One region of the Rhizobium sp. BK176 genome, then DNA from elsewhere that is predicted to be linked to it. Evidence: riboswitches for the same ligand, from Rfam matches in the RefSeq annotation. Region 1 holds a riboswitch; each other region holds the start of a gene.
The links. A riboswitch is a leader RNA that binds a small molecule or an ion and turns the genes downstream of it on or off. The one in region 1 is predicted to bind thiamine pyrophosphate.
Positions count from the first base shown of each region.

Region 1 (10,499 bases):
GGAGGAAATATTGCCGTCCACTAGAGGCGGCCGGCCAGGTCGAGGCCGTCCGTCGTCCCACACTCTTCTTGCGGCCGACCAAAGCTGCTCGGTCCCGATATGTTGTGTTCACGACAATGAGAGATGACCAAAGCTGTGATGAGACGTACAAGACATCTGCCGCCACAAGTACAAGGACCTTCGGTATGTCTTCGACAAGAGCTTCATTCGCTTTGACGTCGTTCGCAGCCCTTACCGTCGCTGCTGGCGCCTCCGCCCAGATGCCTCCTCAGCAACCCGACTTCAAAGCCTTCAGGATAGGTGCTCTTGAGGTCGTGGCGTTGCACGACGCTGAATTTGTGCGGCCGAATGATGGCAAGATATTTGGTGTCTCCCACACAGTTGGGGAAGTTGGCGACGTCCTCAAGGCCGCAGGCGTCCCAACTGACACCGTAACCCTCAGCGTCGACGCGCTGCTCATTAAGGAGCCGGGGCGCGTAATATTGGTCGACACCGGGGTGGGTGGCGCACTGGAGAAGTCTCTCACTCAGGCTGGTATCAAGTCGGAAGACGTCACCGACGTCCTGATCACGCACTCGCACCCTGATCACATAGGCGGTCTCGTCAGAGACGGGAAGCTTGCCTTCCCCAAGGCGACGATCCGCATGTCCTCGGCTGAATGGACGTTCGCCAAAAAGGACACACAACTCGCCGATATCATCAAGGTCATCAATAGCCACGTGCAGACGTTCAAACCAGGTGCAAAGGTCGTGCCGGCAGTCGTCTCGGTTGGACTGAAGGGTCACACGCCCGGGCATGTGGGCTATGAAATCGCGTCAGGCAAAGAAACGCTGCTCGACATCGGTGACACGGTGCACAGCTCGATCATTTCGCTCGTGAAGCCTGAATGGCCGGTTGGCTTTGACAACGATCAAAAAGCCGCCGAGAAGAACCGCATCGAGACCTTGAAAAAGCTGGCGAAGTCAGATCAGCTTGTCTTTGCACCACACTTACCATTTCCAGGTGTCGGCCACATCCAGGCCGACGGCGACCACTTCAAGTGGGTGCCGGGTGTCCCGGAAATGAAATAGCAACAAAAGACGCGGCAGCATGTCTTCCGGACTGCCGTGCTGATGGACGCGTGCGGTACGCATGGTTCCCTTCAACGAGACTGAGGGCGGATCGCCGTTGCGCGGTGGCATTCACAGTTGAGACAGAGCCGTCGAGGACGTCGCGGACACCCCGCCTCGGCGAAAAAATACGCTGCGAAATTCGTGGACGTGACAGTGATGCCGCTTGGGAGAAACGCACCCTTTGCAGTGATTTGGATCTCGTGGACGTGGGTTGCGCCCACTTCGACGATCTGACGGCAGGGCCGAAGGGCAGCCTTGGATGCGCCATATTCCTAACGAAAGTTGTGGGTGCGGAGCGCAGTGATACTCAGGGATCGTCACAACCGGCGCCAGACAAAGGCATGCCATTCCGAAGCATGGGCGTCAGATGTGCCGGGACCTCATTGAAGTCGAATCGTGCGGACTGGTCCGGCGGAAGATGGAGCTATATAGCGTTACTCGGCGTATTTAGTGATCCCCAACTAGGACGGCCACCTTCACGGAATGCGTCCTGCGCGTCGATCTCGCGTTCGGCGAGAAGAGTATATCGCTTCAGGCCGTGTCCCTGCGCAAAGGTGCACGAGTCGCACCTCTTGTCGCCAGTCTTTCGATTTGAAAAGCTTCGAACAACAGAGAGTCTTTTGCACGGTGAGAGGTCGCCGAAACATGGCGTTTTGCGACAGTAGCCCAAAGCCACTTCCTGGAAGGAACTATTGATCCACTCGACGTTAACGCCTTGGTGTCTTTCGCCTTCACGTCCGGACAGCGCGCTTCCCTGGAGGAGTATTGAATCCAGCGCGTGCGCGATGCCATGGTATCATGCTCGCCCCTGGAGGCATCATGAGGGCGACTGACGAAACTCACACTGTGCGAGCCCGTGCAACCGCTTCCTTGCGGTGATATTCGCCGCCAACTTGTATGGCCTGCAACGCTCGTGGTCTAGGCCGATGCGTCAGATTTGGGTTTGCGTCCACGTCTTGCCGCGCCCGGTTGCGGGGCGGTTGTTGCTTTCGTCTTCGAGGCTGGTTTCGCACGGGAAACGATTGTCTTCGTTGTAGCAGAGCTTGCTGTCGCAGCGGGCTTGGACGGTTTGTCCATTGACTTGGCACCCGCCGACTTGGCTGCATTCAGGAACCCGACCCGCCGAAGCCGGTTCTGTTCGAGCGCCTGCTGGAAGCCAACGTCGTTCTCTGCGTGATAGGCAAGGTCATCGAGAAACTCGGCTACATCCGATGTCGATGAGACGACGACATAGCTCAGGCCGTGGCCTGCATCGACGGAGTCTCGACCGACCGTAACGCCGAACCCGCCCGGTACCTTCTGAAACCACGTTGAACGCCACTTGCTAAAGCCAGATGTGTCGCGCTCGTATTCCTCTAGATAGGCCTTCTGCTCAGCCACTCGTCCGCGAAATACGTCAACGATGTTTTTGGCACCTGGAGTCGGCTTGGTTGCCTTCTTGGTAGACCACTTTTCAAGGAAATTAGCCATTGATTGCATCTCCACTCATGTTGAGGCATCAGAATGAGAAGACTGTCTTTCAATAATCGTTGAATCTATGCAGTTCTGTTAGAAGTCAATGCATTCAGTTGCGCAGACTGCATAGGGGCGATCTCGATATACACCAACTCTTCCTTCCCGCAGTTGCCGAACACGCGGTGGCAGCTCCGACAGGTCGATATCTGCGAGCTTGGTGCTGGCATGTCTGCTTCGGTGAGACTTTGAGACAGTCCGCGGTGGAGTGCCCGACGCATCCGTTTACGGGCAGTCTCTCGTGTTCGTTTCGCCATGTGCATTTAGGGGATGACAGGCGCTCTCTTCTCTGCGAGAAGCTTGGCGTGAGAGACAGGGGCGCCACCGTCTGGTTGGCTGAGACGTACCCTTTGAACCTGAACCGGATAATGCCGGCGGAGGGAGTCGCTCGGGATCCTTCGCTTAATGCATTGGTCTCAGCGCCTTCCTTCCCCGATCGAAAGGCGAACCATGCTGTTTCAAATCCCACCTGGGACATTGCTGAACGAGCTGCGAGAGCATGTTCCACTTGTCCATTGCATCACCAATTACGTTGCCATGAACATTGCTGCCAACGTCCTTCTGGCAGTCGGGGCCTCTCCTGCCATGGTGCATGCAGAGGAGGAGACCGCCGAGTTTGCCAAGATTGCCGGGGCACTAACGATCAACATAGGTACGCTATCATCCGGGTGGCTGCGTGGCATGGAGGCAGCTGCGATTGCCGCGAGGCAATCTGGCAAGCCATGGGTTCTCGACCCCGTCGCCCATTACGCAACGTCGTTCCGCCGTGCTGCTGCCGACCGACTCATCGAGCTCGGTCCCACCATCGTCCGCGGCAATGCCTCCGAAATCATCGCTCTTGCCGGGGGTGCTTACCGAGGCAAGGGCGTCGACAGCGGGGACGGCGTCGAACACGCTGAGTATTCTGCCCGGCTGCTTGCCGACAGGCACGGTGCGATCGTCGCGGTAACGGGCGCCGTAGACTTCATCACTGACGGGAAGCGCGCGGTTCGCATCGAAGGTGGCTCGGAATTGATGCCGCAGGTGACAGCACTGGGTTGCTCATTGACCTGCCTTGTCGGGGCATTTGCGGCTGCGCGACCCGACGTGCCGTTCGATGCGACGGTTGCGGCCCTTGCCACTTTCGCTGTTGCCGGTGAACTGGCGGCCAGCAGGTCTCAGGGCCCGGGCTCTTTTTCCTGGCGGTTCCTGGACGCGCTGGCAACGGTTGATGGGCCTTGTCTTGATCACAGCGCAAAGGTTGCGGGCGCATGAAGAACCTCGATCTTTCTTTCTATCTTGTCCTTGATCCAGACCTTTGCGCTTCCTTCGGGCTCGTGGCGACAGCGCTTGCTGCAGTTGCCGGCGGGGCGACCGTGGTTCAGTTGCGCGACAAGCGAGCTGCCACCGATCAAATCATCGAAACGGGCCGCGCGCTGAAGATGGCCTTGTCGGGCACAGGTGCGCGATTGATCGTCAATGATGACGTCGAGGCTGCGCTCGCGGTCGGTGCAGACGGCGTCCATGTCGGTCAGGACGACATGGATGTCCGCCTGGCACGCGCCCGCATTGGGCCCGACATGGTCCTCGGACTATCCGTGGAAACGCAGGCATTGGCAGAGGCGGTAGATCCAACAATTGTCGACTATGCCGGGATCGGCCCGGTGTTTGCGACCCCGACAAAGGCGGACCACAAGCAGCCAATTGGCTTTCATGGCCTTGCCTGCCTGATAACGTGTTGTCCCGTTCCATCCGTCGCGATTGGGGGACTGAAGGCTGGCCATGTGCGTGAGGTGTTTGCGGCGGGAGCCAAGGGTATTGCTGTCGTCTCCGCAATCTGCGGATCTGCGGATCCTGAGGCCGCCAGCCGTCGGATATCCTCGAACATCAGAAGCATAAGGTAAATCAATGATCCGCAACATACTCACCATCGCCGGCTCAGATCCCTCGGGAGGCGCGGGAATCCAAGCCGATCTCAAGACATTCTCTGCATGCGGTGTCTATGGGATGGCGGTGTTGACCGCGCTGACAGCGCAGAACACCCAGGGTGTCTCCGGCGTACATCTCGTCCCCGCTGCATTCGTTGCGGATCAGATCAGAGCTGTGTTCGCGGATGTGCGTGTCGACGCTATCAAGATTGGCATGATTGCCAACGCGGAAATTGCCACCGCCATAGTCGATGTGATTGTGGAGCATGAGGAGGTGCCGATCGTTCTTGATCCGGTCATGGTGGCGAAGGGTGGAGCCGCCCTCCTCGACCTGTCTGCTGTTGACGTCATAACGCGACGCCTGTTGCCGCTCGCCTCACTGCTGACGCCCAACCTGCCAGAGGCTGCCGCACTGCTTGGTGAAGACGTGGCTCAGTCACGGGAGGAAATGGCGGATCACGCAAGACGCCTCAGGGCAATGGGCCCGCAAGCAGTCCTCGTCAAGGGCGGTCATCTTTCTGGCGGTGAAAGCCCGGATGTCCTGGCGTCGGACGCGGGACTGGATTGGTTCGAAGCAAGCCGGATTGCGACCGCGAATACCCATGGCACCGGTTGCACGCTCTCGAGCGCGCTGGCTGCAGAGCTCGCAAAGGGTGCGACGCTTCCCAACGCGGTTGCCAATGCAAAGGGTTACCTTGCGCGTGCTATCGAGCATTCCGGATCGTTAAGCGTAGGCTCGGGGCATGGTCCGGTCCTGCATTTCCATCAGTTCTGGCCTCTGCTTGAGAGCCGTTGAGACGCTGGCGATTGACATGTGGCGGGGCGTCAGGATTTGACCGCTCCCGCTGTCAGCCCTGCAATGATATGCTTCTGGGCCAGGAAGAATACGACGATGGTCGGCATGATCGTCAGCGTGATGAAGGCGAGTACAAGCTGCCACGCAGTGCCAAACTCGCCGCGATAGACCATGATCCCCAGGGGCCATGGATACATCGTCTCGGAATTCAGCATGATCAATGGCAGAATGTAGCTGTTCCAGCTACCGACGAAGGAGATGATACTAACGGTCGCGATGATCGGCCGCGATAGGGGCAGAGAGATGTGCCAGAAGAAGCGGATGTATCCGCAGCCATCGACGATAGCCGCCTGAAATAATTCTTCCGGAAGGTTACGAAAATAGTTCCGGAACAAGAGAATGCTCATGCCGAGCCCAAAAGAGACCTGCGGTAAGACCACGCCCCAGTAGGAATTCAACAGCCCCAGGTCACGGATTCGTATAAACAAAGGGAGGATTGCGGTCGCTGCCGGAAACATCAAGCCGATCAGGAAGTAGTTGAGCAAGAAGCCGGCACCGAAAAACTTCACATGTGCGAAGGTGAAAGCGGCCATCGCAGAGACTGAAACGGTCAGGCAAACTGTCAACGTCGCGATGATCAGAGAATTCATCATCTGCCGCCAGTAGCGGTCTCCGAAGAGAATGTCGGTGTAGTTCTCCGGATGCCATGTGGCAGGCAACCCGAAAGGGTTGGTGCGAAGATCGCCGAGATCCTTGAAGCCGCCAAGCGCTGTCGTCAACAGCGGCACCAGCACGATCGCGGCAATGAGCGTCAGCGAGACGTAGAGGTAGATCTTCGTGCCGGTAGCAATCCGGGCGGTTGAGGCCGTGTCAGTCATTGCGCATAAATATCCGTTTGTAACCGAAAGCGAGCGTCACGCAGATGACGAACAGGACGACACCGACGGCGCTCCCGAGGCCAACCTGCATGCGCGTGACGCCAAAGTTGAACAGGAAGGTGACCATCGTCTGTGTCGCGTTGAAAGGCCCACCGCCGGTCAGCGGCATGATGAGGTCGAAGAGCTGTAGTGAACCAACGACGGCAAAGAAGACGGACAGTCGGACCGTCGAGCCGAGCAGTGGCAGCGTGATATAGCGGAACCGCTGCCAACCGCTGGCGCCGTCGATTTCGGCGGCCTCAAGCACGCTCTTGTCAAGCGACTGCAGTCCGGCGATGAACAGCATCATGTGGAAGCCGAAGTACTTCCAGACGACCACGGCCAGTACTGCGTAAATTGCCAGGTCCTTGTCCGCAAGGACATAGGGTGTCTCGACACCGATGAGGTGGGCCGCCGAGGCAAACAATCCGTAGTCGCCGTCATAGACGAAGCGCCAGATGAGACCGGCCGCAACCTCGGCGAGGACGTAGGGCAGGAAGAAGATCAAACGGAAAAGAACCACCCCGGCGATCCGGTGTGCCAGCATCATCGCCAGCCAGATGGCAAGCGGAATCTGGATCAGGATCGAAACGACGATGATCAGGGCATTGTTTTTCAGAGCCGTAAGGAAGGCAGTGTTTTTGAACAGAACCTCGAAGTTCCGCATTCCAACGAACTGCGTCGGCAAACCGTAGCCGTCCCATTTGTAGAGACTGTACCACGCTGCCTCGCCCATTGGGAGAATGACGAATATCGTAAAGAGCAACAGGGCTGGAGGCAGAAACAGGAGCAGGACCGGCAGCCGTCGCGCTAGGCTGGGATCCTTGCTGCGCGCCGATGATTTTACAGCCGAGCGCTGACGGATGACGCCAGTTGCGCTTATAGTGGTCATGTCGGCAGATCCTTCTGATGCAGATTGATTGCGGCGCGGATATCTCTCCGCGCCGCGACAGTCGTGATCAGAGCTGATCCTGCTCAAAGGCTTCCTGGATCTGCTGTGATCCGTCGGCAGGGCTCATCTGACCTGACACGATGGCCACGGAGACGTCGTTCACGACACGGCCAACGGAGGGGCCAAGATCCTGATCGAAGAAGTTCTGGTGCCAGGTCGAGTGCGCCAGCTGTTCTGCAGACTGGTGCAACAAGGGGTTCGTGACACCATCCTCGGCACCGACGGTGACAGGGATGAGCATGCCGGCCTTTGCCATTTCGCGCTCATTTTCGGCATTCGTCAGGTAGGCGAGGAAATCGAGCGTTTCAGGGGGCGCCTTTTTCGTTACCGCCCAGCCGTTCAAGCCGCCGAGAGTGTCTGTGACGGCGCCAGCGCCGCCGGCAACCGCTGGGAATGCGAAGCGACCGATGTTGTCGGGATCGAGCCCCTTTCCGTCACCGGCATTGGTGCGCTGGTTCGCCGCCGTATTTTCGAAGCCCAAGATCATCGCCGCCTTGCCGTCGCCGAAGACGCCGAGGGTTTGCGGCCAGGTGGCGCCGAGATACCCCGGCTGGAACGGCTCCAGCTTGCCGAGCTCGGCTAGCTGTTCGCCGGCCCTGACGATCGCCGGGTCGTTGAAACCTTCGCCATCACCAGCCTTCGCCGCCTCGAATGCCTTCTGGCCGCCATTACGCATGACCAGATAGCTCCAGTAGAAATGGATCGGCCATTTCTCGCCACCACCGCCAGCAATCGGCACGATGCCGGCATCCTTGAGCTTCTTTACGGCAACCAGATAGTCGTCCCACGACTTGATGCCGGCGGCATCGACCCCGGCCTCGGCAAAGAGCGCCTTGTTATAGAAGAAAGAGACGGTTCCCATCTTGAATGGCACGGCACCGATTTTTCCGTCATAAGACAGGCCCTTGACTGCCGCCGGGTTATACGTTTTTACCCAGGCACCGTCTTTCGCGTTCATCGCCTCTGTGAGATCCATCAGCGTCACTGTGGCCAGCTGCTGCTTCAGCACGCCACCGCCCCAGCTGTAGAAGAAATCCGGCGCGTCGCTCGACTGCAACAACGTCGGAAGCTTCGCCTTGAAGGCCTCGTTTTCCAGGAACTGCATTTCGATCTTCACGCCGGGGTGTTCGGCCTGGTATTTGTCCGCGATCTTGCGCCAAATCGCGACGTAATTCGGATCGAGTTCAAGATGCAGCCACCTGACTGTCGTGTCTGCTGCCGCGCTTCCCGCAGCAATCAGGAGCGTAAGTCCGGTCGCTGCAGAGCGAGAGATGAAACGGCTGCGAAGCATGGCTTTCGCCTTCATATGGTCAAACATGATTTCTCCTCCAGTAAGGGCAAAAATCGTCCTCTTCAATTTTTCCCTTATGCGGATTAAATCATCGGGAGGTTTTGGCGAATGTCAACTACCCTGCAGAAAAATGACAGTTTTTCCTTGACATCGGGGGGCGGCGACGCGTTATTTAATTCGCATACCGTTGAAATTATGAGTCCCGTGCGCTTTACGGGACATGGAAGAGCCGGCTCGCCCACATGAAGACCGCAGATCCCGAATTGATGCGCGCGATCAATCGTTTGAATGTGCTGGACACGATCCGCCGTCACGGGGCGATATCGCGTGTCGAGATCAGTGAGCGAACGCAACTGTCGACGACGACGGTGTCGGCGATCACCGGCTCTCTCCTCGATGACGGGCTCATCCTGCCTCGCCACGAGGGCGACATTCGCAATGAAGCGGCACGCGGCCGGCCACGGGTGATGCTCGAGCTCAACCCGGATGCCGCAAGAGTGGTCGGCGCCAAGATTGCCGCGAACCGCCTCGTTTTCGTGGTGGCCGACTTTCGTGGCGACGTGTTGTCGCAACTCACCCTTCCCATTCGGATCGATCGACAGCCGATCGGTGTGATTGCCGATCTTGTGGAAGATGGCGTGCGGCGCTGCGTGGTCGATGCCGGGCTTTCGCTCGAAGATATCGATACGGTCTGCCTTGGCCTTCCCGGCGTGATTGAGCATCGCACCGGTCATATTCGCAGCAGCCAGATATTCCGCGACACGAATGTTGATTTTGCCGGCGAGATGACAGCCCGCCTAAACACGCCAACAATCGTGGAGAGCGATGCACACGCCATCACGCTTGCCCATCACTGGTTTGGAAAGGCGCGCGATCTAGAGGATATGGTCCTTATTTCTCTGGAACAGACGCTCGGTCTCGGGGTGCTCCACGACAATCAGTTGTTCCGGGGCGCCGGCGGGCTTAGCCACAACCTCGGCGATCTGGTCCTTGGGATGGGACCGCGCGGCGTCGTGAGACTATCCAGCCAGGCTGGAGAGAGCGAAATTCTGGGTGACCAACCTGCCAGTGGCCGCTTTGCCGAGGCGATCCGGCTTGGGCGCGGAATGACGCATGCTCAAGCCCTTATCAAGGCCGAAGATAACACCTTGATCAGTGCCGCCATCCGCGCTGGAGAAGCCGTTGGCGTGGCGATCGCCAACATCGTCACTTTGTTTGCGCCCCCCCGCGTCATTCTTGTCGGTTCGAGCCTGGCGCTCGGCGAGCCGTTTCTCGACAGCTTGCAAAACGCCTATTCACTCGCGGTTCCCCCCTCGTTGAAGGGAGTTGCTGAACTTGTCTTTGACGATTCGACCGACGACTTCTGGGCGCAGGGGGCAGCTGCGGTAGCGCTGTATGAACTCTACGAGTCGCCGTGGAACACTACCGGTCCGGCGCTCTGATCAACAAATCACGACATTCAACGGGAGGAAATAATGGAACCAGTCGGTATCGGCATTATTGGGTGCGGGAACATCTCAGGCGCCTACCTCAAAGCGATGGCGTCCTTCCCCATCTTGGATGTTCGTGGTGTGGCAGACCTGAACCATGATCTGGCTGTGGCAAGGGCCAACGAATTCAACGTGCCGGCACGACGCATCGATGAGCTGCTTGCCGACCCCAAGGTCGAGATCATCGTCAATCTGACGATACCGAAGGCGCATGTTGCGGTTGGCCTGCAGGCGCTTGAGGCCGGCAAGCACGCCTATTCGGAAAAGCCGCTCGGCATCAATTTTGCGGAAGGCAAGCGGCTTGCTGACGCGGCAAAAGCCAGGGGTCTGCGCATTGGCGCCGCACCCGACACGTTCCTCGGCGGCGGCCATCAGACCGCGCGCACGCTGATCGATCAGGGCGTGATTGGCCAGGCCGTCGGGGGAACTGCGACCTTCATGTGCCCCGGCCACGAGCGCTGGCATCCCAACCCTGCCTTCTACTATGAAGTGGGCGGGGGACCGATGCTTGATATGGGACCC
Region 1 is NZ_JANUBV010000017.1:97,862-108,360, reverse strand. Features, by position in the region: gene FHT76_RS32150 (MBL fold metallo-hydrolase) at 186-1,070, shown strand; gene FHT76_RS32145 (hypothetical protein) at 2,031-2,582, opposite strand; TPP riboswitch at 2,929-3,024, shown strand; gene thiM (hydroxyethylthiazole kinase) at 3,075-3,878, shown strand; gene thiE (thiamine phosphate synthase) at 3,875-4,507, shown strand; gene thiD (bifunctional hydroxymethylpyrimidine kinase/phosphomethylpyrimidine kinase) at 4,512-5,327, shown strand; gene FHT76_RS32125 (carbohydrate ABC transporter permease) at 5,357-6,205, opposite strand; gene FHT76_RS32120 (carbohydrate ABC transporter permease) at 6,198-7,136, opposite strand; gene FHT76_RS32115 (extracellular solute-binding protein) at 7,204-8,514, opposite strand; gene FHT76_RS32110 (ROK family transcriptional regulator) at 8,730-9,929, shown strand; gene FHT76_RS32105 (Gfo/Idh/MocA family protein) at 9,963-10,499, shown strand, end outside.

Region 2 (10,499 bases), on a different contig from region 1:
GAGGATTAATAGGTTCGCCGGGCGCGACATGATGCGGGCGAGCATCAGCCGCGCGCGCTCGCCGCCGGACAGGCTCCTGATCGGCGTGCGGGCCTGTTCCGGCTGGAACAGGAATTCCTTCATATAACCAGTCACGTGCCGCTGCTCGCCGTTGACGAGGAGGTTCTCGCCGCGGCCATCCGTCAGGTAATGGGCGAGCGTCTCTTCCGGATTGAGGTCCTCGCGCTTCTGATCGAGCGTCGCAATCTCCAGATTGGTTCCGAGCTTGACGGTGCCGCTATCAGGCGCCAGCTGGCCGGTCAGCATCTTCAGCAGCGTGGTTTTGCCGGCGCCGTTCGGGCCAACGAGACCGATGCAATCACCGCGATGTACGCGAATGGAGAAGGGGGTAACAATCGGCCGGTCGCCGAAGGTTTTCGTGATCTTCTCGGCCTCGATGACGAGCTTGCCGGACTCCTGCGCGTCCGAAACCGTAGCCTGCACGGTGCCCTGTGGGCCTTTGTGGCCACGATATTGCGATCGCATCGTCTGCAACTCACCAAGGCGGCGCATGTTGCGCTTGCGCCGTGCCGTGACGCCGTATCGCAGCCAATGCTCTTCGCGCTCGATTGCCTTGCCGAGCTTGTGCTGCTCGAGCTCTTCCGCTTCCAGAACTTGGTCACGCCAGGCTTCGAAATGCGCAAAGCCCCTGTCGAGCCGACGCGATGTGCCACGGTCGAGCCAGACCGTCGCCGTCGAGACCTTCTCGAGGAAGCGTCGGTCGTGGGAGATCAGCACGAGGGCACTGCGGCTCTTCTGCAGTTCGCCTTCCAGCCATTCGATGGTCGGCAGGTCGAGATGATTGGTCGGCTCGTCAAGGAGAAGGATGTCGGGCTCCGGCGCGAGAACGCGCGCAAGGGCTGCGCGGCGTGCCTCTCCGCCTGACAGGTTTTTGGGATCCTCCTCGCCGGTGAGGCCGAGATGCGAGAGCAGATAGGTGACACGGTAGTGATCGTCGCCCGGGCCGAGGCCGGCCTCGGCATAAGCCTGCACGGTCTTGAAGCTGGCAAAATCGGGCGCCTGTTCGAGATAACGCACGGTTGACGAAGGATGGCGGAACACCTCTCCCGACTGCGCTTCGACGAGTCCGGCAGCGATCTTCAGCAACGTCGACTTTCCGGAGCCGTTGCGGCCGACGAGGCAGATCTTGTCCCCGGGCTCGACCTGCAGCGCGGCACCGGCGAGCAACGGCGTGCCGCCGAAGCTGAGAAAGACGTCGTCGAGTTTCAGGATGGGGGGCGCCAAAGATCAGACTCCGGAAAGATCGTAGGGGCGCGCGAGCACAATGGCGCGACCGCTCTCGAGCGAAAGGCGCACCTTGCCTTTCGCGACATTGGAAATGGTGCGTGACGAGCCGAAGGGCAAATGGAAATCGGCAAGCGGGTAGCGCGCGTTCTCGATTGTCAGGCCGCGAAGCTCGCTAAAGCCGGGAACAGAAAACAGACTGTCAGGTGGCAGGTCCAGTTCGATTGCGCCTGAAATCAGCGGCACAGCCTCCTCGCCGCCGGATGTCAGAAGCATATCGTAACCCTGCTCTGCCAGGCTGACGGCATAGAGCAGGTGCTGGATCGCGTGGTCGGAACGCTCGCCCGCAAGGGCGCCGGCCAATACAAGACGTTTCGCGCCGCGGGCGATCGCTTCCGCAACCGCAATCTCGCCATCGGTGAATGCCTTCGCAGCGGGATAAGGTTGCCTGGGCACATCGGGAAAGGCACCCTCGAGATCTGGGGGCGTCGAGTCGAAATCACCGACCCACAGCTCTGGGATGACGCCGAGTGCTGCTGCGTGACGCATACCACCGTCGGCGGCGATGAAACGGCTGCCAGAGACGGCATTTCGCAGGCGATCGGTTATCTGCAGCTCGCCGCCAAGCAGAATGGTGAAGGTGGATTGGCTCATGGGCACTGCCCATAGCGCAAAGCAGGGGGGAAGGGAAAGGGCCGTCGCTCAGGCTTCGTCTGCGATATCCTTGACGCGTGCCTCAAAAACACTCTCGAAGCCGGAAATGAACTTCTCGAACAGTTCTCCGAACGCCTCGATCTCTTCAGGTTTCCAGTCTTTGACCACCTCGGAAACGAATGAGAGCTTCTGCGCACGTATTTCCGACAGCAACCTCTGTCCAAGTGGCGTCATCACGACGATAATCCGCCGCGCATCCGCCTGAGATGCCTTTCGCCGCAGGATGTTCCGCCCCACCATCTCTGCGACGATGCGGCTTGCGCGCGACGGGTCGATCCGCATCATCTCGGCAATCGTCCCGACCGTCACGTCGCCGCTTTCCTGAGCGCGTCGTACTGCGTCCAGCACGTCAAGGTGCGATAGCTCAAGACCGGGTGCCACTGTTTGGATGGCGAGCCGCCCGATCAATCGACGTCCGGTCATCAGGCGCATGCGGGTCATACTTTGACCAATGCGCAAAATGCCGGCGTCTTCGTTCGCGTCAGGGTCGTTCAGTTTCATCAGGCTCTCATTCATTCCGAAACCATAACACGCCACGCGTCGATTGAGAATATGCCGAAGTCAAGCGCGTGACATTGACAATTATATGCTGATAGCACATAACGAGATCAACTCATCGTTTGGAACGACGCTTTATGGACACTCAAATTGCTGCTGCGGCGCCGCTTGTGACGGATCATCGCCGGCGGTTCATTCTCTTCCTTTTCCTGATGGCCGCGATGTTCATGGCGACGCTCGACAATCAGATCGTCGCAACGGCTCTGCCGACGATCGTTGGCGAGTTCGGCCACCTCGAGCGGTTCAGTTGGGTCGGCTCAGCCTATCTTCTCGCCGTAAGCGCCGTGATGCCTCTCTACGGCAAGCTCGGCGATCTCTTCGGCCGCAAATATGTGATGATGGCCGCGATCATGATCTTCACCGTCGGCTCTGCCGTCTGCGGACTGGCTGTATCGATGAATACGCTGATTGCTGCCCGCGTGCTGCAGGGACTTGGCGGCGGCGGTATCATGGTGTCGATCTTTGCCGTCAACGCGGACCTGTTCGAGCCGCGGGAACGGGCGCGGTACCAGAGCTATTCCAGCCTCGTGCTGATGGCATCGGGCGCCATCGGGCCTGTCCTTGGCGGCGCAATGAGCGATCTCTTCGGCTGGCGCTCGATCTTCCTTGTCAACGTTCCGATCGGTTTCGTCGTCCTTGTCGGCCTGGCTTTGATGCTACCTTACCGGAAACCAAACCGCCGCCCGAAGATCGATTACGCTGGCGCCCTGCTGCTCGCCTTGACGACGGCAAGCATCGTTCTGGCCGCCGACGGCGCTCAGGTCTTCGGCTCGCTGTTTGCTCCGCAAAACCTGGCCATCATGACGCTCGGCGTAGCTGCGGCCATCGGTTGGATTTTCGTCGAGCGCCGCGCTGCAGAGCCGATTGTTCCCCTGTCTCTATTTCACAATTCGACGTTCAGCCTGTTGCTCATCATGTCGATCATGAGCGGCGCGATTGGAATTGGGATGGTCAATTATTTCGCGTTGTTCCTACAAACGACGACCGGTCTTTCGCCGTCGGCGGCTGGAGCGTTCTTTATTCTTCTGACCGGCGGCATCGTTTGCGGGTCACTCTCGGCAGGCCGCATCATCTCCATCACTGGTCGCTACAAGCCGTTCGCCATCGCAAGCCTGACTTGCAGCGCCATTGCGTTTGTGCTGCTGACGCGGGTTCATGTCGGAACACCGGTCCTGTTGATCGGGGCGGTGATGGCCCTCCACGGCTTCGGTGTCGGTCTTGCACAACAGGTTCCGGTCATCGGCGTCCAGAATGCTGCCCCGGCGCGCGACGTCGGCGCCGCAACAGGATCGGTGACGCTGTCGCGTATGGGCGGAGCATCGATCGCCATCTCCATCTACGGCGCGATCGTCGGCTCGCAACTCGGCAAAACGGGCGTTTCCATTCCGGGAGTAGCCGACATCGAGCAACTCACTCCAAAGATGCTGGCAGCTTTGCCGGAGCAGGCGCGTCAAGCCGTTGCCGAAGCCTATGGCAGTGCGTTCATGCCGCTTTTCATGGCATCCTGCGTAATCGCTCTGATTGGCCTTTGCGCTGCCTTGATGCTGAAACCAACACAGTTGCCTCGTGTCGTTGAGGTGCGGCCGACCGCCAACGCCGAAGCCGCGGAGTAAAACGCCGATGGCGGCCGCAAGGCCGCCCCTTGCAAGACGCCAAGCGTGGCGATACATCTCAAACGCTCTAACGGGGTGCCCCGTGCCATGAGGCGCGCGGCTGAGAGGCTCAAAGCCAACCCGCGGAACCTGATCCGGCTAACACCGGCGGAGGGATTAGACGCGTGACATCTGGCACCGCCCTTTTCCCCTCCAAGCAAACCAGAGGAGAGGTGCCATGTTCAAATTCAAGTTCACGAGCCGTTCGTTGCTTGCCACGATCTTTGTCGCGACCATCGGCTTGGCCGGCCAAGGCGCACAGGCGGCAGACAAGACGCTCACCGTCTACACCTATGAGAGCTTCACATCCGAATGGGGTCCGGGGCCGAAGGTCAAGGAAGCATTCGAGAAGACCTGCGGCTGCAGCGTCAAGTTCGTGAGCGTAGCCGATGGCGTGGCGTTGTTATCGCGTCTGAAACTTGAGGGCGCTGCGACGAAGGCGGATGTCGTGCTCGGTCTGGATACGAACCTGACCACGGAAGCGAAGGCAACCGGCCTCTTCGATGCGAGCGGTGTCGACGTCAGTGCGCTCAAGGTGCCGGGAAACTACAAGGATGAGGTATTTGTGCCTTATGATTATGGCCACTTCGCCGTCATCTACGACACGCAGACGATCAAAAATCCTCCGAAAAGCATGAAGGACCTGGTCGAAGGCGATCTTTCGCAAAAGATCGTTATTGAGGATCCGCGCACCTCGACGCCTGGGCTAGGCCTCTTGCTGTGGGTGAAGTCGGTCTACGGCGATAAGGCGCCTGAGGCCTGGGCAAAACTCAAAAAGCGGGTGCTGACGGTGACCCCCGGCTGGTCGGAAGCCTATGGGCTCTTCACCAAGGGTGAGGCGCCGATGGTGCTCTCCTACACGACCTCGCCTGCCTATCACATGGTCGCCGAAAATACCGACCGCTATCAGGCGGCTGCGTTTTCAGAGGGCCACTACATCCAGATCGAGGTGGCGGGCCTGCTGAAGAATGCGCCGGACAAGGAGCTTGCACGCGAGTTCCTGAAATTCATGGTGACGCCGGGCTTCCAAGATACGATTCCAACCAACAACTGGATGATGCCGGTTTCGGCGACGTCGCAGCCGCTGCCGGATGCGTTCGGCAAGCTTGTAAATCCATCAAAGACCTTTCTGATGAGCTCGGATGAAGTCGCTGAGAAGCGCAAGGCCTTCGTCGATGAGTGGCTGGCCGCCATGAGCATGAATTGATGCCTTTGACCGAGGCTGAGATGCGACGGGCGGTGCTGGGTGGGGCTTTTAGTCTCGCCGGCATTGCCCTTTTCGTCGGCTTTGCAGTCTTCGTCTTGCTCCTTTCGAGCGATGTTTCCTCCATTCTGACGGCGGTGCTTGAACCCTACATCCTGCAGGTCCTGCGTTTCACCTTGTTGCAGGCCTTGCTCTCGACGCTGCTCTCGATCGCTTGTGCCATTCCGGTCGCGCAGGCCCTGGCGCGTCAGCAGCATTTCCCCGGTCGCATCTGGATCATTCGACTGATGGCCGTGCCGATGGGGCTTCCTGTCCTAATCGGGGCGCTGGGGTTGATCGGCATCTGGGGGCGGCAGGGCCTTACGAACGCGCTGCTGCTCAAGCTCGGCATGGCGGAACCGATCAGCATCTACGGGCTTTCCGGGATCCTGTTGGCGCATGTCTTCTTCAACATGCCGCTGGCTTGCCGCCTGATGCTGGCGGCATTGGAGCGGGTGCCGGCGGAATACTGGCTGATGGCGAGTGGTCTCGGCATGCGGCCCGGTTCGATTTTCCGTTTCATCGAATGGCCGGTTCTGCGCTCGGTCATTCCTGGGATCGCCGGCCTGATCTTCATGCTCTGCGCCACGAGCTTCACGCTGGTGCTGACACTGGGTGGCGGGCCGGCCGCAACGACCGTCGAGGTTGCCATATATCAGTCGCTGCGTTTTGATTTTGATCCGGGCCGGGCCGTCACGCTTTCCCTGCTGCAGATCGCCCTTACATCGGTCGTCCTTGGGGCGCTGTCATGTCTTCCTGCGTACGGGGATGAAGGGATGACTGTCGGAAAGGCGATCAGGCGCCCGGATGGTAGGCTGTTGGGAGCGCGGCTCGTGGATGGAAGCATCCTGCTGTTCGCCGCTCTGTTCCTTGGTTTACCTCTGATGTCGGTGCTTCTGGCTGGCCTTCGGTCCAATCTCATGAGGCTGCTCGGTGAACCCATTTTCTGGCAGTCGGCTGCGACCAGTCTTGCCATCTCGATCTCTGCGGCCACTATCGCCTTACTTGTCTCGATGATGCTGGTGGGTGCGCGCCGGGCGGCGCTTCTCCGGCGTTCAGGGATCTCAGGCGCAGGAGCGTTCTTTGCCGCCATGGGTGGCGCATCATCGTTGGTATTGCTCGTGCCGCCGATCGTCCTGGCGACGGGCTGGTTTCTAGCGCTGAGAAGCTTCGGTGACGCCAGCGCCGTGGCTCCGCTGCTGATTGTCGCGATCAACGCTTTGATGTCCCTGCCCTTTGTGATGCGTGTCCTCGAGCCGGCTTTCATCGTCCACAAGCGCCGAACGCAGAAACTTGCGGCGAGTCTTGGTGTCTCGGGCTGGATGCGGCTGCGCCTGATCGATATGCCGGCCCTGATTAAACCAGTGCTCACGGCATTTTCGTTTGCGATGGCGCTGTCGCTCGGCGATCTTGGCGCCGTCGCGTTGTTCGGCTCGGACAGTTTCGTCACGTTGCCTTGGCTCGTTTATAGCCGCATGGGGAGTTACCGGACGAACGATGCGGATGGTCTAGCGCTGATCCTTGGCATCCTCTGCCTGCTGCTCACAATCGCCGGCACCATGGGGCCAGCGCGACGAGAGGTGGCTTTCCATGGTTGAGCCGCGGTTCTCGGTCGAGATGCGCGACGTCGGTCTCCAATTTGGTGTGCAGGAGTTTCACTTCGATTGCCGGCTTCCTGTCGGTGCTGTGATTGCTGTGACGGGCGCGTCCGGTGCTGGCAAGTCAACCTTCCTCAATCTGCTGGCTGGCTTTGATGTGGCTGAGCGAGGGCAGATCTTGATCGCGGGGAAGGATGTGACCAGCGAGTACCCGGCCCGGCGGGCCGTCTCTCTCGTCTTTCAGGACAACAATCTGTTCGCGCATCTCGATGTCCTTACCAACATCGGCCTTGGCATCAACCCGTCGATGAAGCTCACAACTGCTGACCGCCAATCGATCACGTCTTCGCTTGAAAAGGTCGGGCTCCGCGGGTTTGAACGACGAATGCCGGGAACGCTTTCCGGCGGGGAACGGCAGCGGGTGGCCTTTGCACGTGCGCTAGTTCGCAACCGGCCGGTGCTCCTGCTGGACGAACCTTTTGCAGCGCTTGACCCCGGCTTGCGAAATGGAATGGCGGCGCTGCTGCTCGACATGCATCGCGAGACGAGCAATACCGTCGTCGTGGTGTCGCACGATCCGGACGAGGTCAAACGCATCGCAGACTTTGGTCTTTTCATCGAGAACGGCAGGATCGCGGTAGCCGCCCCAATCGATGAATTTATTGGCCGCCAGGATCATCCCGGATTGACGCAATTTCTCCGCAGTTAACGAATCTGGCGGTTGCAACGGCACTTTCGCCATAATTTGAGGCGACCGAGGAAACTCAAAAGCACGTTAGGCTTGCTAAAATACAACGGCGCCACATTTACTTAGAGTCTCGCTATGCAACCGATGCGGAAATCAGTTACAGCAAAGACTTGTGTCCCCGATTGTGCAGTGCAAGGACGGGGACGGACGCCTGTTGAATCACCATGAGACCGACCGGGTCGCGGAAGCGAACCGGTCGACAAGCAAGATGACCTGGAGAGACAGACTGGACAGTATGCCGACGTGGAAATTCCCCGCGCCTTCCAGTGATGTGCTCTCGTCGGCGTGCCGTCTGGTACGACGAGCCTCGGTCGTATGTGCGACAAGCATGGCGCTATATGGTTGCCAATCCATTCTTGAGCAATCCTATCAGCCAAGTGTTGCGCCGTCCTCTAATCCGCAGATTGTCGACGAGGTGCAGAAGAATGATCCGCGTGCCGCCATGGGTGCGCGCGAGCATCCGCGCATCGTGGCGAGCTATGGCGGCGAGTATAAGGATGCGAAGACCGAGCGTCTGGTTGCCCGTATCGCGGGGGCGCTGACCGCTGTCTCCGAGAATCCGAGCCAATCCTACCGCATCACCATCCTGAACTCCCCGGCCATCAACGCGTTTGCCCTGCCCGGGGGCTATCTCTACGTGACGCGTGGTTTGCTGGCGCTCGCCAAAGATGCATCCGAGGTTGCCGCGGTTCTCTCGCACGAGATGGGTCACGTCACGGCAAACCATGGCATCGAACGGCAGAAGCGCGAGGAGGCAGAAGTCATCGCCAGCCGCGTCGTGGCCGAGGTGTTGTCGAGCGATATTGCCGGCAAGCAGGCGCTGGCGCGCGGCAAGCTGCGATTGGCAGCTTTCTCGCGACAGCAGGAATTGCAGGCCGACGTTATCGGCGTCCGGATGCTCGGGGAAGCAGGGTACGATCCCTACGCCGCCGCGCGGTTCCTGGACTCCATGGCCGCCTACAGCCGCTTCATGTCTGTCGACCCCGAGGCGGACCAGAGCCTCGACTTCCTATCCAGCCATCCGAATTCCGCCCAGCGCATCGAACTGGCGCGCGATCATGCGCGAGCCTTCGGTCAGGAGGGCAAGGTCGGCGATACGGGCAGGGACTATTATCTCGACGGCATCGACGGCTTGCTGTACGGCGACAGCCCTGAGGAAGGCTATGTGCGCGGGCAGACCTTCCTGCACGGCGGGCTTGGCATTCGCTTCGACGTGCCGCCTGATTTCAAGATCGACAACAAGGTCGAGGCGGTCATGGCGACTGGGCCCGGCGATGTTGCGATCCGTTTTGACGGCGTGGCCGACAATCAGAACCAGAGCCTCACGAACTATATCTCGAGCGGGTGGGTTACTGGCCTCGATCCCTCCACCATTCAGCAGACCACGATCAATGGAATGGAGGCTGCCACGGCGCGGGCGAGCGCAGATCGCTGGGACTTCGACGTCACGGTGATCCGTAACAATGCTCAGATTTTCCGGTTCCTGACAGCCGTGCCGAAAGGTAGTGCCGCTCTGCAGCAGACGGCGGACGTATTGCGAGCAAGCTTCCGTCGCATGACCCCGGAAGAGACGGCATCATTGAAGCCGTTGCGCGTCAGGGTGGTCAAAGTGCGGCCGGGCGAAAACATCACGACGCTTGCTGCACGGATGATGGGTACGGATCGAAAGCTCGATCTGTTCAAGCTTATCAATGCGCTGCCGACCGGCGCCTCAGTTTCTCCCGGCGATCGCGTCAAGATTATTGCGGAATAAAAAGAGGCCCGGCTTTCACCGGGCCAAGTCCATCGCTGGGGGAGTAAGCTCGTTCAGGCCGATGCGGCCATGTAGGGGTCTGCGCTCACGAGTGCGCTGCGTAGTTTTTCCATCGCCCGGCTCTCGATCTGCCGAACACGTTCCTTGGAGATGCCGAGATCTGCGCCGAGTTCCTCGAGCGTCGCGCCATCTTCAGCAAGCCTCCGAGCGCTGATGATCTTCATCTCCCGCTCATTGAGGTGCTTCAAAGCAGAAGCGAGCCAGTTGCGCCGGCGCTCGCCGTCGATCATGTTCGATACTTGCTCATCCGGCAGAGGCTCGTCGCTAACGAGGAAGTCCATCTTCTCGGCGCTGTCGGCATCGCCGGAGACCGATGGGGCCTGCAGCGAGGCATCGTTGCTCGAAAGCCTGGCATCCATCGTTTGGACGTCGGAAAGGCTGACGCCGAGTGCTGCTGCGATTTCTTGATGAATGGATTGAAGTGTCAGCTGCGTGTCGCCTCTGGCGAGCTTGGCGCGCAGGCGGCGAAGATTGAAGAACAGGGCCTTCTGCGCCGAACTCGTACCGCCGCGAACGATCGACCAATTGCGAAGGATATAGTCCTGAATCGAGGCACGGATCCACCAGCTTGCGTAGGTAGAGAAGCGGACGTCACGCTCGGGCTCGAAGCGCGCAGCCGCCTCCAGCAGACCGACGTAACCTTCCTGCACGAGGTCGCTCATCGGCAGACCGAAGTTGCGGAACTTTCCTGCCATCGAGATAACAAGGCGCATGTGGGCCATGGCGATCTGATTGCGAGCGCCGCGGTCATCATTGTTCTTCCAGCGGATTGCGAGATCGTGTTCCTCTTCGCGAGCAAGGTAGGGAGCCGCCATGGCGATTTTAATCATGCGCCGGTCTGCAGACATGTTCTTCATATCGGTCTCCTGAATTCAGGCGTGACGCCAAA
Region 2 is NZ_JANUBV010000003.1:201,221-211,719, forward strand. Features, by position in the region: gene FHT76_RS13710 (ABC-F family ATP-binding cassette domain-containing protein) at 1-1,284, opposite strand, end outside; gene FHT76_RS13715 (thiamine diphosphokinase) at 1,288-1,938, opposite strand; gene FHT76_RS13720 (MarR family winged helix-turn-helix transcriptional regulator) at 1,987-2,514, opposite strand; gene FHT76_RS13725 (MDR family MFS transporter) at 2,634-4,169, shown strand; TPP riboswitch at 4,231-4,342, shown strand; gene thiB (thiamine ABC transporter substrate binding subunit) at 4,387-5,415, shown strand; gene thiP (thiamine/thiamine pyrophosphate ABC transporter permease ThiP) at 5,415-7,049, shown strand; gene FHT76_RS13740 (ATP-binding cassette domain-containing protein) at 7,042-7,758, shown strand; gene FHT76_RS13745 (M48 family metalloprotease) at 8,006-9,550, shown strand; gene FHT76_RS13750 (RNA polymerase factor sigma-32) at 9,604-10,467, opposite strand.
Region 2: it holds a riboswitch for thiamine pyrophosphate, as region 1 does, so the genes downstream of both, thiB (thiamine ABC transporter substrate binding subunit) here and thiM (hydroxyethylthiazole kinase) in region 1, are expected to answer to the same signal.

Region 3 (10,499 bases), on a different contig from region 1:
GGTCGTGTAGGGAAAGACCTCAAAACCGTCGGCTGAAAGGATGCTTGCCGCCTCTACCAGACCGAACACGTCAGGCTGGAGCGTGTCGTGATTGCCGATCACCTCCAGCTTGATCCAGTTGGTGCCGAACAGCTCACGTGCCATCTTGGCCGTCAAAACGGCCTCGGAGACCCCATGGCAACCGGCCGTGTTCGGCAGAACCCGAACGCCAAGCGAGCGGATCATTTCGAAGAACGCACCACCACTTCGTCCGCCTGCGGTTTCACGGCGCAGCGAGACCGTGACGATCTCCGTTCCCGATCGTTTAACGGCCTCCGCGAGGATCGCCGGTGAGGGGTATCGTGCTGTTCCTAGAAGCAGGCGGGAAGAGACTTCGGCGTCATAAAGCTTCAGCATGATCAGCCTCCCTGCATTGGTGACAGGATTTCGATCCTGTCGTTGTCGTTGAGTGCATGGTCGGCGCGATCCTCGCGGTGGACGATTTCGCCGTTGACGGCGGTCGCCAGCCAGTCGCCTTCGTATTCCATCACCGTCAGCAGTTCGGACAGCGTTGGTGCAATCAGGTCGTGATGCTCACCGTTGACGATCAGTTTCATCGGTCACTTCCTCCTGGTTCGGTTCGGGAGAAGACAAGGTCGACCGCTTCCTTCGCCATCGCGGGCGCCAGCAAGAAGCCGTGGCGGTAGAGCCCGTTCAGCACGACGGCATCGGCTTCGCGGGACACGCGCGGAAAATTATCGGCGAATGCCGGCCGGATTCCGACACCCGCTTCGACGACAGCCGCGTCCGCAAAGGCGGGATGCACGGCATAGGCGGCGTTCAGCAGCTCCATCATTGAACGCGCCGAAATCGGGCCACCGTGTTCCGTCTCGATCATGGTGGCGCCAACCATAAACAAGCCATCTCCACGCGGAACGATATAGACGGGGAAGCGGGGATGCAGTAGGCGCACCGGTCTGGCGAGGGCAACGTCCTGAGTGTCCAGATAAAGCATCTCGCCGCGAACGCCACGAAGTCCGCTCATCTGCCCTATGCGCGCTGCGCCCGTGCAATCGACGATGTCGTCGTAGCCGGTGGTTTCATTCATCTGGTCGATGAATTTGACGCGTCGAGCGATCAGCTTTTCTCGCAGCAGACCCAGCGCCCGCCTTGGATTGAGATGGCCCTCCAGCGGGAAGAAAAGCGCGCGTCGGAAGCGGCCTGCCAAAGCCGGTTCCAATGCAGAGATTTGTTCGTCGTTCAGCCATTCATGGCCGCTGGTGCGGCCGGCGAAGCGATCAAGTTCGCCTTGGTCACGCGCTGGAGCAACGACCAGCGTTCCGTTTCGCTGGACCTCGCCAGGCAGCATTGTGTCCCAACGGTCGATGGCATCCCCGCCGCGCAGCAAGACGGCTTCATCGGCGCTTTCACACTCACACCAGGGCGCAAGCATACCACCAGCAAACCATGAGGCCGCTTGGTGAGAACCTGGATCCATAACGGTGATGTCGGCGCCACGAAGGCTGAGTTCGTGCGCGACCGCAAGGCCGGCAACGCCGGCCCCTTTGACGAGGACATGCATCTCAGTCACGCGACTGTTCGATGGGGTCGATCGGCATATAGAGATCGCCGCCCTCGCGGTATTTCGCCGCCATGGCGTCGAGCCCTTCCTTCTGCGCCTCGGCGCGGATGTCGTGTGATATCCGCATCGAGCAGAATTTCGGGCCGCACATGGAGCAGAAGTGCGCGACCTTGTGGGCTTCCTTCGGCAGCGTCTCGTCGTGAAAGCTGCGGGCCGTCTCCGGATCGAGCGACAGGTTGAATTGGTCCTCCCATCGGAACTCGAAACGAGCGCGCGACAGGGCGTCATCGCGCAATTGAGCGGCCGGATGCCCCTTGGCGAGATCGGCGGCATGGGCGGCGATCTTGTAGGTGATGACGCCGGTCTTCACGTCGTTGCGGTCGGGCAGGCCAAGATGCTCCTTCGGCGTGACGTAGCAGAGCATTGCCGTGCCGAACCAGCCGATCATCGCGGCACCGATGCCCGAGGTGATGTGGTCGTAGCCGGGGGCGATATCTGTCGTCAGTGGTCCCAGCGTGTAGAAGGGCGCCTCGCCGCAGACGGCGAGCTGCTTGTCCATGTTTTCCTTGATCTTGTGCATCGGGACATGGCCCGGGCCCTCGATCATGACTTGGCAGTCCTTGGCCCAGGCGATCTTCGTCAGTTCGCCGAGGGTCTCCAGTTCGGCGAATTGCGCGGCGTCGTTGGCGTCGGCAATCGAACCCGGACGCAGCCCGTCACCGAGCGAGAATGAGACGTCGTAGGCTCGGCAGATGTCGCAGATCTCTTCGAAATGCTCGTAGAGGAAACTCTCACGATGGTGATGAAGACACCACTTGGCCATGATCGAGCCGCCGCGCGAGACGATGCCGGTAACGCGGTTGACGGTCAGCGGGATGTAGTGAAGCCGGACACCGGCATGGATGGTGAAATAGTCGACACCCTGCTCCGCCTGCTCGATGAGCGTATCGCGATAGACCTCCCAGGTCAGGTTTTCGGCAATGCCCTCGACCTTCTCCAGCGCCTGATAGAGTGGGACAGTGCCGATCGGCAGCGGCGAGTTGCGGATGATCCATTCGCGAATGTTGTGGATGTTGCGGCCGGTGGAGAGGTCCATCACGGTGTCGGCGCCCCACCGGGCTGCCCAGACCATTTTCTCGACCTCTTCGGCCATCGAAGACGTAACCGCGGAGTTTCCGATATTGGCGTTGATCTTCACCAGGAAGTTCCGGCCGATGATCATCGGTTCGGCTTCGGGATGGTTGATGTTGGCGGGAATGATCGCGCGACCGGCGGCCACCTCCAGACGGACGAATTCGGGGGTGACGTGATCGGGAATGTGAGCGCCGAAGCTTTCACCGTCGCGCTTGACAGCCTCAGCCTTCGCCTTGCGGCCGAGATTTTCGCGGATGGCGATGAACTCCATCTCCGGTGTTACGATTCCGGCGCGCGCATAGGCGAGTTGGGTGACGGCTTTGCCGTCCTTCGCGCGGAGCGGCTGACGCTTGGCGGGAAATTCTGGCGTCAACCGTTCGCCGCTGGCAAAGCCGTTATCCTCCGGGCGTACCCGGCGGCCGTGGTAGGCTTCGACGTCGCCGCGAGTGAGAACCCAATTGCGGCGCAATTCCGGAAGCCCTTGCTCGATGCGGATGTCCGCATTTTCGACGGTATAGATGCCCGACGAATCATAAACCGTGACCGGCGGCTCGCCTGACGTCGGATGGACGCTGATCTCGCGCATGGGAACGCGGATATGGGGGTGGATCTCGCCCGGGATGTAGATCTTGCGGGAGGCCGGTAGCGGGCCCGTTGTAACGGTCGGGGGGATGTTCTTTGCGGCAATATTCATGGTTTGAGGCTCCAAGTTTTAGGTTTGGAGACCCAGTCATCAGCCGGAATGATGAAAAGACGCCGGCACGGATTCCACGCGAGAACCCAATGCCTTCGAGCGCTTGCACCGTCCCTACGCCAGTATGAACTGGATCAGGTTCAACGGGTCACTGCGCGCGATAGCAGTATCTCAGCCCCTTGCCGGGACCCCCCTGGTGAATGCGAAAAGGTTAGAGCCAGAGCGGCAAAGCTGTCAAGCCAACTGCCGCAACTACATGGAAAGGTCCAGAGCGCGGCCTTCGAAGAGGCGGCTCTGCGAGCCCTCAAGATGGGCCTTCATCAAGGCTCGTGCGTCTTCCGCGCGGCCTTCGACGATCGCGAGGTAAATCTTGTTGTGTTCCTCGTAGACCTGCTCCAGGCCTTGACGCGGACCAAGAAGCGATAGGCCGTGAAGGTGCATGCCGACAGCGATGTGTGCCTTCAGGGCGTCGATCGAGGCTGTGTAGTAGTGATTGTTGGCGGCTTCGGTGACCGCACGATGGAACGTGAAATCGGCGTCGGTGCGATGCAGCTGGTGGCTGGTTGCCTCGCGCAGATCGGCAAGCGCAGCGGCAATCTTTTGGATCGCCGCCTCGTCGCGGCGCTTGGCAGCAAAGTAGGCGGCAGCAGGCTCGATCGTCAGGCGAAACTCATAGCAGCGCTGGATATCCGCGATCGTCTTGACCGGCGAATAGGAAAGTTGCGTGGTCGGCGAACCGTGGGCGCTGACAAAGGTTCCGGCTCCCTGACGGGCATAGACGATTCCCTGATCGCGCAGCCGTGCCAAGGCGTCGCGCACGATCGGGCGGGAGACGCCGAGCATCGATGCAAGTTCGTGCTCGCCGGGAAGACGCGAGTCCGGAGGATAGTTTCCTGAGCGAATGCGCTCCTGCAACTGATCAAAGACCCGATCGACCAGCTTCACGGCCTTGCCACGCTCCGGCTTGGCTGCCGGGGTCGTCTGGGCTTTCGCCGATACACCGCTTGCTTCGTCCACCTTCATTCTCCCCGCCGGCATTGCTTATGCCGCCTGATTCTGTGCAATCAGTCTTAGCAAACTATCAGAATTCCCAAAGCCCCCGGACTTCACCGCACAGCGCAGACGCAAGCCATCAGCAGTCGTAACGTCAAACCACGGAATCCCCGCCTCGATTTCGCCCTTCGGCATCAGGACCCGAATTCCAAGTTCACAAAATACCGCCAGCGCCGTGTCACCGCCCCCGACCATCAGCATTTCCGGGCGCGTGGCATCTATGACTGATTTTACGCCTTTCGCGAAGCGGTCGGCAACTGCTGCTGCATCGCTGGTTATTTCACCCGTGCAACGCAGAAGCAGGGGCAAGGTAAATTGCCCTTCGCGGGGCACTGCTCCGATAGGGGCATCAATGGTCGAAGTCAGGGCGCCAGACCCTTCCAGCTTGGTCATTTGTGCTGCCGTGATCGGATCGCGAGAGCCAAAGGCAAAGATGGTCTCGGATGATGCAGCAAGCGGTTTGCGTGGTCGGTCCGTCTGCCCGATCTTTCGGGCAAAGGCAGCACCCAAGCCGCGAGCGCCGACAGCAAGCGTCGTCCTCCACTCATACTCGCCAACCAGTCGGTCAAGGTCACTGTCAGTCTCGGCGTCTCGCACGAACACTTCGCCGTCATTTGCCTTGAAGAGCTCAGCAATCGGGATGGGTTCGGCTACGCCACGACCAAAGACATGGCCATCGCGGGTCAAGCGCTGCTGGTCGGGGATGGCAGGCGCCACAACGATGGCTCCGTGACCGAAAATTTCAGCCAAGGCAGCGCTTTCGGCTGCAACATTGCCCTTGAGACGGGAGTCTATCTTCTTCAGGACAATGCCCGGCGAGGCGGCAAGAAGAGCCTTCGCCGCAGCAGTGGCTCTTCTCGCCGCTTCCTCCCCCAGGAGAGCTCGTGAAGCTGTGTTGACCACAACCACGTTGCAGCCAGTCAGAAGCGCTTCGGGAATTGCATCCACATCGATTGCGACAGCGACGGATAGACCGGCATCGACAAACGGAGTGCCCGTGTCGAGCGCGCCGGTCAAATCGTCAGCGATGATCGCGACCTCAAGCGTCATGCGTTCGTTTCCGTGTTGACCGCATGGCAGGCGACGAGATGGGCGGGCCTTGCTTCCTTCCACTCGGGGATCATCTTGCTGCAGACCTCCATGGCGATCGGGCAACGGGTATGGAAGCGGCAGCCGGTCGGTGGACTAAGCGGGCTCGGCACATCGCCCTGCAGGATCTGGCGCTTGCGAGTACGCTCCAGCTCCGGATCGGTTTCCGGAACGGCGGAGAGCAGCGCTTTGGTGTAAGGGTGCAGCGGGTTCTCGAACAGCTCCTCGCGGGTCGCAAGTTCGGCAAGGCGACCGAGATACATGACGCCGACGCGTGTGCTGATATGGCGTACGACCGCCAGATCGTGGGCGATGAACAGATAGGTCAGCCCGTATTTTTCCTGCAGGTCGAGCAGCAGGTTGATGATCTGCGCCTGAATGGAAACGTCGAGAGCGGAGATCGCCTCATCGCAGACGATGAACTTCGGCTGACACGCCAACGCCCGGGCGATAACCACGCGCTGGCGCTGACCGCCGGAAAGCTCATGCGGATAGCGCTGCGCAAAACGGGTCGGCAGCCCGACGTCGGTCAGCAGCGTCGCGATCCTGTCCTTCAGTTCCGCCTTGGTGCAAAGCTTGTGGAACAGGATCGGCTCGCCGATTGCCTCGCCGATCGTCATTCGCGGGTTGAGCGTCGAGTACGGGTCCTGGAAGACGATCTGCAGGTCGCGGCGGAACGGCCGCATCTGCTTCTCATCAAGGGTCGCGAGATCCTGCCCCTTGTAGACGACCTTGCCTGATGTCGCCTTGTAGAGGTTGAGGATGGTAAAGCCGGTTGTCGACTTGCCGCAGCCGGATTCGCCGACAAGGGAAAGCGTCTCGCCTTCCATGATATCAAGGTTGACGTTGTCAAGCGCATAAACCGTCGCCGCACGCTCGCCGAAGGCGCCGAGCTTGACGTGGAAATGCTTGACGAGGTTTTCGACCTTGAGAAGCGGTTGTGCACCCATCACGCAGCCTCCTGCACTTTCTGGACAACGAAACAGGCGGCCCGATGATTCCCGGCTCCGGCGAGCGGCTCGAGCTTTGGCACGCGCTCATGGCACACGGGTTCGGCCAACGGACAGCGTGGCGCAAACGGGCACCCCTTCGGCCGGCGACCGGGCTCTGGTGGTGTGCCGCCGATTGAAGAAAGCCGGCTTGCCGGGGCGTCGGAAAGCTTGGGAATGGAGGCCAGAAGGCCGCGCGTATAGGGATGGCTGGGACGAGAGTAGAGTTCGTCCACCGGCGCATCTTCCACAACCGTGCCGGCATAGAGGACGGCGACGCGATCGACGAGACCAGCGATCAGCGCGAGATCGTGCGTGATCCAGACGACAGACATGCCGAGCTTGGCACGCAGATCCTTCACCAGATCGACGATCTGGGCCTGGATGGTCACATCGAGCGCGGTCGTCGGTTCGTCAGCAATCAAGAGCTTCGGATTGCAGGCAAGGCCGATGGCGATCATGACGCGCTGGCGCATTCCGCCCGAAAGCTCGTGCGGATAGGCCTGCAGCCGCTCTTCCGGCCCCGGAATGCCAACGAGCCGCAGCAGTTCGACAGCCCGCTGGCGGGCCTGCGCCTTGCTCATCTTGCGGTGATAGATCAGCGGTTCGCAGATCTGGTCGCCGATGCGCATCACGGGGTTCAGCGATGTCATCGGATCCTGGAAAACGAAGCCGATGTCGCCGCCGCGGACCTTGCGCAGTTCCTTGTTGGACATCTTCTGAAGGTCGTTGCCGTCGAAGCTCGCGGAGCCCTTCGTCACCTTGATCTTGTTGGGCAGGAGCCGCATCAGGCTGAGCATGGTCAGGCTCTTGCCGCAGCCGGATTCGCCGACGACGCCGAGCGTCTCGCCCTTGTTGACGTGTAGGTCGATGCCGTCGACAACGACGGCAGGGCCATTGCGTCCGTCGATCTCGACGGTGAGACCGCGCACATCGAGTAGGCGTTCATTGGATTTGGTTGTGTTCATCACTTGCTGCCCCGCGGATTGAGTGCGTCGTTGAGGCCATCGCCGAGGAAGCTGAAAGCAACCGAGGCAAGGCCAAGAACGGCTGCCGGTGCGGCGAGGAGATGCGGATAGTGCTGCCAGACGCGCAGGCCATCCGAGATCATGTTACCCCAGCTGGGGGTCGGCGGATTGACGCCGACGCCGAGGAAGCTGAAGGCGCTCTCCAGAACCATGGCGGTGCCGAGGCCAGCACTGACGGAGACGATGAGTGGTCCGAGCGCGTTTGGCACGACGTAGCGCTTCATGATCACCCAGTTGGAGAGGCCAAGCGCCTGTGCCGCGGTGATATAGGGGCGGCTGCGGATCGACAGCACCTGAGCGCGCACGAGGCGGGCATAGGGCGGCCAGGAGATCAGCGCCATCGAGCCGAAGACGAGGAAGAAATCGACCCAAATGGTCTGGCGGTAGAATGGATTGAGGGTTGCCATGTACTGGGCCTCCATCCATTTTGCGATCGGCGTTTTCAGCGAAGCGTTGATGACGACGACGAGCAGCAGATTCGGCACCGACATGGTCACGTCAGTCAGCCACATGATGGCGCTGTCGAACGGGTTGCCGAAGAAGCCGGCGATGGCACCGAGCACGAGACCGATCGCAACCGCGATGAAGGTCACGACGATAGCAACCAGGAAGGCCGTGCGCGTTCCGAAGACGACGCGGCTGAAAACATCCCGACCTAGATCATCGGTACCGAACAGGTGGTGAAGTGACGGAACCGCGTTTCGCGCCTGCAGATCCTGCGTCAGATAGTCGTAAGGCGTCAGGTATGGACCGAAGATTGCGGTGAAACCGAGGATCAGCACGACAACCAGACCGAAAAGGGCAAGCTTGTTGCGCTTCAGACGGTACCAGGCGTCACGCCACAGGTTGACCGGCGGCTCTTCCTGCGTTGCTTCGATCGTGGAGAGAGGGATGGCGGACATGGTCAGCGGCTCCTTCTTGCATCGTTGGCGCGCGGATCAAGCAGCGGATAAAGCACATCGACCAACAGGTTCGAGGCCATGACCAGGAAGGAACCGATCAGCGTGATCGCCAGGATGACGGGATAGTCAGAATTGGTCAGCGCCTGCACCGTCAGGCGCCCGAGGCCCGGCAGGCCGAAGACGAGCTCGACGAAGATCGCCCCGTTGACGATCGTGATCATGATCAGGCCGAGCTGAGTGACGACAGGCGTCAGCACCGGGCGCAGGATGTGGCGCAAAGCGACGACGATCTCAGGCACGCCCTTGGCGCGGGCCGTCCGGACGAAATCCTCGGACAGGACTTCGATGACCGCAGCGCGCGTCTGGCGAACGATCAGTGCGATCGGCTGGAACGACAATACGAGCAGCGGCAAGAGGATGCGCACGTCGAACACGCCGCCCCAGCCATAAGGCACCTTGATCATCGGCAGCAGCACGATGAGCGCGACCATCAGCAACGGACCGGCGACATAGGCAGGGATCGCCCAGAGAAAGAGCGCGCTGCCCAGGATCGTGTAGTCGAGTCGCGTGTTCTGGTTGAGTGCCGCGATCATGCCGAGCGGAATGGCGACGACAGCGGTCAGAATGATGGAACAGAGCGCGAGTTGGAAGGAAACCGGTGCCGCAGCCGAAACCATGGCCCAGACCGAACGGCCCGAAGTCAGCGAATTGCCGAACTGGCCATGCAGAAGATTCCAGATGTAAAAGCCGAACTGCTCGATGAACGGCTTGTTGAGGCCGGCGCTCTCGCGGATGGCTTCGATGCGCTGTGGGTTATAGGCAACATCGCCGGGTGCGCGCAGAAAGATCAACTTGATCGGATCGCCGGCGCCGTAGAAAGCCAGCGCGTAGACGGCCAGCATGACGATCAGCACGGACGGAATCCAGATGGCAAACCGGGTTAGCACGTAGCGTAACAAGGTCATCTCCCACCGGTTGGCAGACACCTTTCCGCATCAAGGCGGACATGCGATGTCTTCTTGAAACTTGCGCGAAGGCCCTGCGGTCTTCGCGCGGTTGCTAATTTGCCAGAAGGCTATCTATTCGGGACGTTCGACAGCTCAGCCGACGGAAATGTCCCAGGGCGCGACGACCTGCCAGTCGAGGTTCTTTTCCATGCCCTTGACCTCCTTGGTGGCCCAGCGCGACATCGCCTGAGAATACCACGGAATGAACGCCCAATCCTCGCGGAACGCCTTCTGCGCATCTTGGGCGAGCTTGACGCGTTGCGGATCGTCGGCGGCCTTCGTGGCCGCTTCCGCAAGGGCCGCGTCGACCTTCTCGTTCTTGTATCCGCCAAGCTTGTTCTGCGCGTTCGATGAGGTCGAAGCGATGCAGCCCGCAAGATAGGAAACGGCGTCCGGAACACGCGTGCCGACGTCGTCACGGAAGATCTGTACCGCGTTCTGGTCCGGACCTGCGTAGGAGTCCTGCTGCGGCTTCATGTCGACGGCGGTGATGCCGAGATTCTGGCGCCACTGCTCGGCAATGAACTGGGCCGCAGCTTCGATGGCCGGCGCGGAAATGCCGACGAACAAGATCTTCGGCAGACGCTCGGGGCCGCCATAGCTCGACTCGGCGAGCAGCTTCTTGGCGGCTGCCGGATCGTACGGATAGGGCTCGAAGCCGGAATTGTCGGCGCCGGGCACGGAATTGAGGATCTGATCCGCCTTCTTGTGCGGTCCATCCGGGTAGGAAGCCTTGAAGAGACCGTCGCGGTCGATCGCCATGATCAGCGCCTGGCGAACCTTGGGGTCGTCCATCGGGGCACGAGTGACGTTGAACCAGAAGTGCTGGCTGGTCGGGATCAGCGGGCCGGAGGAGAATTCCGGACCGAGGTCCTGGATAATGGTGGATGTCACGAGCTCGGTGTGAGCGTTGAACTCGCCCGAATTGATCAGCGAGGTCGCGGTGACGTTGTCTTCCACCGACGTGATTTCGATGCGCGCCAGCTTCGGCTTCGGCCCGAAGAAATTCTCGTTCGGTTCGAAGACCAGCTTGCCGGCGTCG
Region 3 is NZ_JANUBV010000003.1:238,762-249,260, forward strand. Features, by position in the region: gene FHT76_RS13875 (thiazole synthase) at 1-396, opposite strand, end outside; gene thiS (sulfur carrier protein ThiS) at 399-596, opposite strand; gene thiO (glycine oxidase ThiO) at 593-1,561, opposite strand; gene thiC (phosphomethylpyrimidine synthase ThiC) at 1,563-3,389, opposite strand; TPP riboswitch at 3,483-3,594, opposite strand; gene FHT76_RS13895 (FadR/GntR family transcriptional regulator) at 3,642-4,412, opposite strand; gene FHT76_RS13900 (four-carbon acid sugar kinase family protein) at 4,431-5,492, opposite strand; gene FHT76_RS13905 (ABC transporter ATP-binding protein) at 5,489-6,481, opposite strand; gene FHT76_RS13910 (ABC transporter ATP-binding protein) at 6,481-7,488, opposite strand; gene FHT76_RS13915 (ABC transporter permease) at 7,488-8,450, opposite strand; gene FHT76_RS13920 (ABC transporter permease) at 8,453-9,409, opposite strand; gene FHT76_RS13925 (ABC transporter substrate-binding protein) at 9,551-10,499, opposite strand, start outside.
Region 3: it holds a riboswitch for thiamine pyrophosphate, as region 1 does, so the genes downstream of both, thiC (phosphomethylpyrimidine synthase ThiC) here and thiM (hydroxyethylthiazole kinase) in region 1, are expected to answer to the same signal.